2 regions of the Nocardia sp. NPDC058480 genome follow, and region 1 is predicted to be linked to the other one. Evidence: riboswitches for the same ligand, from Rfam matches in the RefSeq annotation. Region 1 holds a riboswitch; the other holds the start of a gene.

What was found. Region 1 has a riboswitch for S-adenosylmethionine ahead of ACFWO8_RS30675 (bifunctional o-acetylhomoserine/o-acetylserine sulfhydrylase). Riboswitches for the same ligand answer to the same signal wherever they lie in the genome.
Region 2: another riboswitch for S-adenosylmethionine. It lies ahead of ACFWO8_RS24045 (aminotransferase class V-fold PLP-dependent enzyme); the one in region 1 lies ahead of ACFWO8_RS30675 (bifunctional o-acetylhomoserine/o-acetylserine sulfhydrylase).

What each region holds. Positions count from the first base shown of each region.
Region 1 covers NZ_JBHXMN010000021.1:50,816-54,299, forward strand. Annotated here, with positions in the region: gene ACFWO8_RS30670 (NADP-dependent isocitrate dehydrogenase) at 1-692, opposite strand, end outside; SAM riboswitch class IV at 1,251-1,361, shown strand; gene ACFWO8_RS30675 (bifunctional o-acetylhomoserine/o-acetylserine sulfhydrylase) at 1,444-2,760, shown strand; gene ACFWO8_RS30680 (homoserine O-acetyltransferase) at 2,757-3,484, shown strand, end outside.
Region 2 covers NZ_JBHXMN010000011.1:135,117-138,600, reverse strand. Annotated here, with positions in the region: gene ACFWO8_RS24045 (aminotransferase class V-fold PLP-dependent enzyme) at 1-1,301, opposite strand, end outside; SAM riboswitch class IV at 1,345-1,459, opposite strand; gene ACFWO8_RS24040 (MarR family winged helix-turn-helix transcriptional regulator) at 1,731-2,165, shown strand; gene ACFWO8_RS24035 (Pls/PosA family non-ribosomal peptide synthetase) at 2,322-3,484, shown strand, end outside.

The DNA of each region.
Region 1 (3,484 bases):
AAGACTTCCTGGAAGGTGTCTTTGAACATGCCGTCATAGGCCTTGAGAATGGTGTTCTTCGTGGAGAGGTACACCGGGTAGTTCTGCTGCAGGCCGTAGTTGAACGAGGCCCGCGCGAAGTCCTCGATGGACTTCTTGAAGTTGTACATGCCCATGACGACGCCGCCGTCTTCGGGCATCTTCACGACCTCGTGGATGATCGGCTCGCTGCCGTCTTCCGGCGTGAAGGTCAGCGTGACGGTGCCCGCCTCGTAGACCTTGAAGTCGGTGGCGCGGTACTGGTCGCCGAACGCGTGGCGGCCGATGATGATCGGCTTGGTCCAGCCGGGCACCAGGCGCGGCACGTTCGAGATGATGATCGGCGCGCGGAAGATGGTGCCACCCAGAATGTTTCGGATGGTGCCGTTGGGCGAGCGCCACATCTTCTTGAGACCGAATTCCTTCACCCGATCTTCGTCCGGGGTGATGGTGGCGCACTTGACGCCGACGCCGTGCTTCTTGATGGCGTTGGCCGCGTCGACCGTGACCTGGTCATCGGTTTTGTCGCGGTACTCGATACCGAGGTCGTAGTACTCGAGGTTCACGTCGAGATAGGGATGGACCAGCTTGTCCTTGATGAACTGCCAGATGATCCGGGTCATCTCGTCGCCGTCGAGTTCTACAACGGTGCCTTCAACCTTGATCTTGGACATGGATCTTCGTGTCCTCCTCGGTGGGTGCCCTTATTGCACGGCTAGGCGAACACGCTTGTGAGCGGACCCCAGCAGTTCCAACAGACAACGTATATGCCCCGCGTTGTCTGCGGGACGTGTGGTGCAAACAAGACGAGCGTACTGCTGTCCCCCACCTCACCGCGATGGGAGGCCCCACTGTGCGGGACGGCTGTTCCGCCTCCCCGGGACTTCTGGCCAGACTACGTGCCGCGAGATTTACGCTGGCGGCTGGCGGCAAGGGACGGGCTAATTCAGCCCGTCCCCGGTGAGTTACCCATGTCCTCGCGAAATCAGTGGTTTATCGCGGCTCTGCGTATAGGTCAGGCCGCGATCGGCACTCGGTTATCGTGTTCGTCGCCTTCGATCAGGTTTTCCGGCTTGTCACGGATCATCACCGCGATCACCACGGCGGCGGCGCTACCTTCGCACCGGTCGACGACACGCCCGGCTTCGGCACACCGTCGACCGAGTGATCTTCAGCGTGAAATGCGGGGGAAGTTTCCGCGCGTGGGAGATGTCCGGTTAACATGACGGCAAGGTCATGAGTACCAGCGCCAAGCCCCGGCTCGCTGGTCGGCAACCCTCCAGCTGCGGTGGGGTGCTCCGGGTGATGACCGGGCTCTCGAAAGTCGAGAGCAAGCGCGCATTGCAGGAGGCCCCCATGTGTTGTTGCCCGTCGATCCGACCCAGTTGACGAGATCCCCCCGGCGCACACCCACTGGAGCACGACATGACTGACTCTTCCCTGCCCGAGAACTGGTCCTTCGAGACCAAGCAGGTCCACGCGGGCCAGGCCCCCGACGCGAGCACCAACGCGCGGGCGCTGCCGATCTACCAGACCACCTCCTACACCTTCCGCGACACCGATCACGCCGCCGCGCTGTTCGGCCTCGCCGAGCCGGGCAACATCTACACCCGGATCATGAACCCCACTCAGGACGCGGTGGAGCAGCGGGTTGCCGCGCTCGAAGGTGGCGTCGCGGCGTTGCTGCTGGCCTCCGGACAGGCCGCGGAGACCTACGCGATCCTGAACCTGGCGAGCGCGGGCGACCACATCGTGTCCAGCCCGCATCTCTACGGTGGCACCTACAACCTTTTCCACTACTCGCTGCCCAAGCTGGGGATCACGGTCTCGTTCGTCGAGGATCCCGATGACCTCGCGCAGTGGGAAGCGGCGATCCAGCCCAACACCAAGGCGTTCTACGGCGAGACCATCGCCAATCCGAGCAGTGCGGTGTTCGACATTCCCGGCATCGCCGGTGTCGCGCACGCCAACGGCCTTCCGCTGATCGTCGACAACACCGTCGCCACCCCGTACCTGATCCAGCCGCTGGCCCACGGCGCCGACATCGTCGTGCATTCGGCGACGAAGTACCTGGGTGGGCACGGTACGGCCGTGGCGGGCGTGATCGTCGACGGCGGCACGTTCGATTGGACCGTGCGCGACGCCGACGGCCAAGCACGCTTCCCCGGTTTCACCGAGCCCGACCCCAGCTACCACGGTGCGGTATTCGCCGATCTGGGCGCGCCCGCGTTCGCGCTCAAGGCGCGCGTGCAGTTGCTGCGCGATCTGGGCGCGGCGGTCTCGCCGTTCAACGCGTTCCTCATCGCGCAGGGCATCGAGACGCTGAGCTTGCGCGTCGAACGGCACGTCAGCAATGCCGAGACGGTCGCGAAGTTCGTCGCCGAGCAGCCGGGCGTCGACGCGGTGTTCTATGCGGGGCTCGAGTCCTCGCCCTGGCACGCGCGGGCCAAGGAGCTGGCGCCCAAGGGCGCGGGCGCGATCGTGGCGTTCGAGCTGGCGGGCGGTGTCGATGCGGGCAAGAAGTTCGTGGACGCGCTCAGCCTGCACAGCCATGTAGCTAACATCGGTGATGTGCGTTCCCTCGTGATTCACCCAGCGTCGACGACGCACTCGCAGTTGACGCCCGAAGAGCAGCTGGCGGCCGGCGTTACTCCCGGCCTGGTCCGGCTCGCCGTGGGTATCGAGGGAATCGAAGACATTCTGGCCGATCTGCGGGCCGGGTTCGCGGCGGCGACGACGTGACTGTGAGCACCGAATCGCCGATCGCCCGACCCGGAACCGGGGTGGACCTGCTGCCACCCCCGGACGGGCGTGTCGGTGTGGTCGCCATCGGGGACGTGACGCTGGAGAACGGCGCCGAGGTTCGCGATGTGCGGCTGGCGGTGCAACGCTGGGGCGAGCTCTCGCCCACCCTGGACAATGTGGTGCTCGTCGAACACGCGCTCACCGGCGACTCGCATGTCGTCGGTGGGCCCGACGGGGCACCCGGCTGGTGGGAAGGCATGGTCGGACCCGGCGCGCCGATCGACACCGACGAGTGGTGTGTGATCGCGACCAACGTGCTCGGCGGCTGCAAGGGCAGCACCGGCCCGTCCTCGCTCGCCTCCGACGGCAAGCCTTGGGGCTCACGGTTTCCCGAGCTGACCATTCGCGATCAGGTGAACGCCGAGGCACGGTTGTTCGAGGTGCTCGGGATCGAGCGGCTCGGCGCGGTCGTCGGCGGCTCGATGGGCGGCATGCGGGTGCTCGAGTGGATCATCGGCCTGCCCGAGCGGGTCAGCGCCGCGCTGGTGCTGGCCGTGGGCGCTCGCGCCACCGCCGATCAGATCGGCACCCAGACCACCCAGATGGCCGTCATCACGGCCGATCCCGACTGGCAGGGCGGCGACTATCACGGCACCGGTCGCGCGCCGATGACCGGCATGGGGCTGGCCCGGCGCATCGCGCACCTGACCTACCGCACCGA
Region 2 (3,484 bases), on a different contig from region 1:
GGGGCCGCGCCTTCGGGGGAAGAGGCGGTGAGGGGGCGGGTTTCGGGGGTGGGGTTCCAGTGGCCGTCGGTGGCGGCGTAGGTCCAGGTGGGGCCGTTGGTGACCAAAGTGGAGACCGCTTCGATCAGGCGGTCTACGTCGGCGGCGGTGGTGCCGAGGCCGATGCTGGCTCGGAGCGCGGCGTCGAGGCCGAGGCTGGTGAGCAGCGGGTGGGCGCAGAAACGGCCGTCGCGGATGCCGATGGCGTGTTCGGCGGAGAGGTAGGCGGCGACCTTGCCGGGGGCGTAGTCGGCGATGGTGAAGGCGACGATGCCGACACAGTCGGGGCTGTCGGACCAGATATTGACCAGGTTCACGCCGGGGACCGCGGACAGGCCATCGCGGAGACGGTCGGCCAGGAAGCGTTCGTGGGCAACGAGTTCGGTGGGGTCGATCGCGGCGAGCGCGTCGCAGGCGGCGGCGATAGCGGCCGCGCCGAGCACGTTCGGCGAACCGGCCTCGTGCCGCTGCGGCGCGCAAGCCCATTCGACCTCTGACACACCGACATTGCGCACCGCACCGCCGCCTGCCAGGTACGGCTCGCCCTGGTCCAGCCAGTCCCGCCTGCCAACGAGCACGCCCGAACCGAACGGCGCGTACAGCTTGTGCCCGGAGAACGCGAGGTAGTCGATCCCGCTCTCGCGCAAGGAGATCCGCCGATGCGGCGCCAACTGCGCCGCATCGACGAGGATGCGGGCACCACACAGGTGGGCGATGGTCGCGAGCCGTTCCAGCGGCAGCACCTCACCGGTGACATTGGATGCCCCGGTCACCGCGAGCAACGCGGCAGGCTTGCTGCACAGCTCGGCGACGATCCGCTGAATCGTCTCCTCGACGGTGTCGGCGGCCCGCACGACCCGGCGACCGTGCGCGGTCCACGGCAGGAAGTTGGCGTGGTGCTCGATATCGAGGACCACGGTCTCCCCCGGCACGCACCCGGCCAGCAGGTTCAGCGAATCGGTGGTGTTGCGGGTGAACACGACGACCTGGTCGGCGTCGGCGTCGAGGAACCGGGCGACCGCGCCACGAGAAGCCTCGTAGCACTCGGTCGAGATCCGCGAGGCGTACCCCGCGCCCCGATGCACGCTGGCGTAGAACGGCAGCAACTGCGAAATCCGGTCGGTAACCTGCTTCAACGCCGGCGCACTCGCCGCGTAGTCGAAGTTCGCGTAGGAGCTGGTGCCGCCTTGAACGAGCGGAACCCGCAGGTCAGCACCGGAAACGGCGGCGATGGCACAGGTGGGGTCGATTACAGCGGTCATGACGAAATCCCGTCGGCTCAGGGACCCGCTCCAGAAGAGGTGAGGTCCGCGCTTGCCGCGTCCAATTCGGACGTCGGCCTGGTCGTCACCCGGAGCACCCCACCGCGGAGGAGGGTTGCCGACCAGCAAGCCGGGGCTGAACGCTGGTACTCGTGACCTGCAACGAGAGTGACAGACGGCAGCCGGACCTGTCAACCACCCACCACCGACTGCGCCCCGAGTCCGCGCCGACGCCGCACGACATCTCCCGGTTCAGCACGACGGCCGGGCCGTTTCGACCGCAGCGGGAAATCGGCTGTCCGCGTGCGATTTACCCTGACAAGATTGCCGCGAGTTGCCCGGTCACGCCCATTCCTCAACCATCTATGCACCCCATGATGGAGCATCCAAATGATTGGGCTCCTCCACTATTTGCTATAGTTCCCGCTCATGTCCACGAACACGAACTCCGTCCGCGGCCTGCCGCGCTATCCGGTGTACGCGCTCGGCCGGCTCACCAAGGCGCTACACGCCGAGATCGACGTCCCGTTGCGCGATCACTGGGTGCTCACCTTCATCTCCGAAAACGCCGACCTGACGCAGAAGAAAGTGGGCGACGCGCTCGGCATCGACCGCAGTGAAGTCGTCCGCCTGATCGACGCGCTGGAGCGCGCCGACCTGGTCGAACGCACCCGCGACGGCAAGGATCGCCGCAAATACCGGCTGCGGATCACCGAGGCAGGCCGCAAGCAGTGCAAGCGCACCGACAAGCTGATCGCCGAAGCCACCGCGCGCGTGCTCGGGCGCCTCGACGAAGACGAACAACGGACGCTGCACCGGCTGGCGGTCATCGCCCTCGGTGAATTGCCGGAATCGCCGTCGTGAACAGCGCCGACGGCACGCCCCGCGCTGCCGCTCGGCAACACCCGCACCGAGTACCGTTGGCATCTGGTGACCATCCTGTTTGCCCTCCGGTAACCCGCTCATGAAACAACAGACACCACCGATGGGGGTCAACCGATGAGAGGTGGACTGAGCACGATGCTCGAGCCACACACTGAGGTACCGGCGGTCCTTCGCGACCCACTGCTGCGCGCTGATCTCGCCGCGCCGCCGCGCACCCTGGTCGACATCCTGACCAGCACCGCCCTCGCGCATCCGGACGCACCGGCCATCGACGACGGCACCGTCGTGCTCGGCTACATGGAACTGATCGCCGCGATCGAGGCCAGGATGGCCGAGCTCGTCGAGGCGGGCGTGCGACCGGGCGACCGGGTCGGCGTACGGATGCCGTCGGGCTCCGCCGCGCTGTACGTGACGATTCTGGCCGTGCTCTACTGCGGCGCCGCCTATGTGCCCGTCGACGCCGACGACCCGGAGGAGCGAGCCAAGCTCGTCTTCGGCGAGGCGAGGGTGAGCGCGATCGCCACCGGCGACGGCATCGAGTCGGCCACCACGGCCGCGGGCGACCACGACTGGAACACCCTGCCCACCCCCGCCGACGACGCGTGGATCATCTTCACCTCCGGCTCCACCGGCACCCCCAAAGGTGTTGCGGTAACTCATCGCAACGCCGCCGCCTTCGTCGACGCCGAGGCCCGCCTGTTCCTGCGGAAGGCCCCGATCGGCCCCGGCGACCGCGTGCTGGCCGGGCTGTCGGTGGCCTTCGACGCCTCCTGCGAGGAAATGTGGCTGGCCTGGCGCAACGGCGCCTGCCTGGTCCCCGCCCCGCGCGACCTGGTGCGCACCGGCGCCGATCTCGGCCCATGGCTGATGCGCCGCGAGATCAGCATCGTCTCCACGGTGCCGACACTGGCCGCGACCTGGCCCGCCGAAGCGCTGGAATCGGTGCGGCTGTTGATCTTCGGCGGTGAGGCGGTGCCTCCGGAGCTGGCCGAACGGCTGGCGGGTGCCGACCGCGAAGTGTGGAACACCTACGGCCCCACCGAGGCAACTGTGGTCGCCTGCGCGGCGCTGCTCACCGGTGAGATGCCCGTTCGCATCGGCCTGCCCCTCGACGGCTGGGATCTGACCGTCGTCGACCCGCAGGGCAACCCGGTGGCCGAAGGCGAAACCGGTGAACTCGTGATCGGTGGCGTCGGCCTGGCCCGCTACCTCGATCCAGCCAAGGACGCCGAGAAGTACGCGCCGCTGCCCGCCCTCGGTTGGGACCGCGCTTATCGCAGTGGCGATCTGGTGCGCAA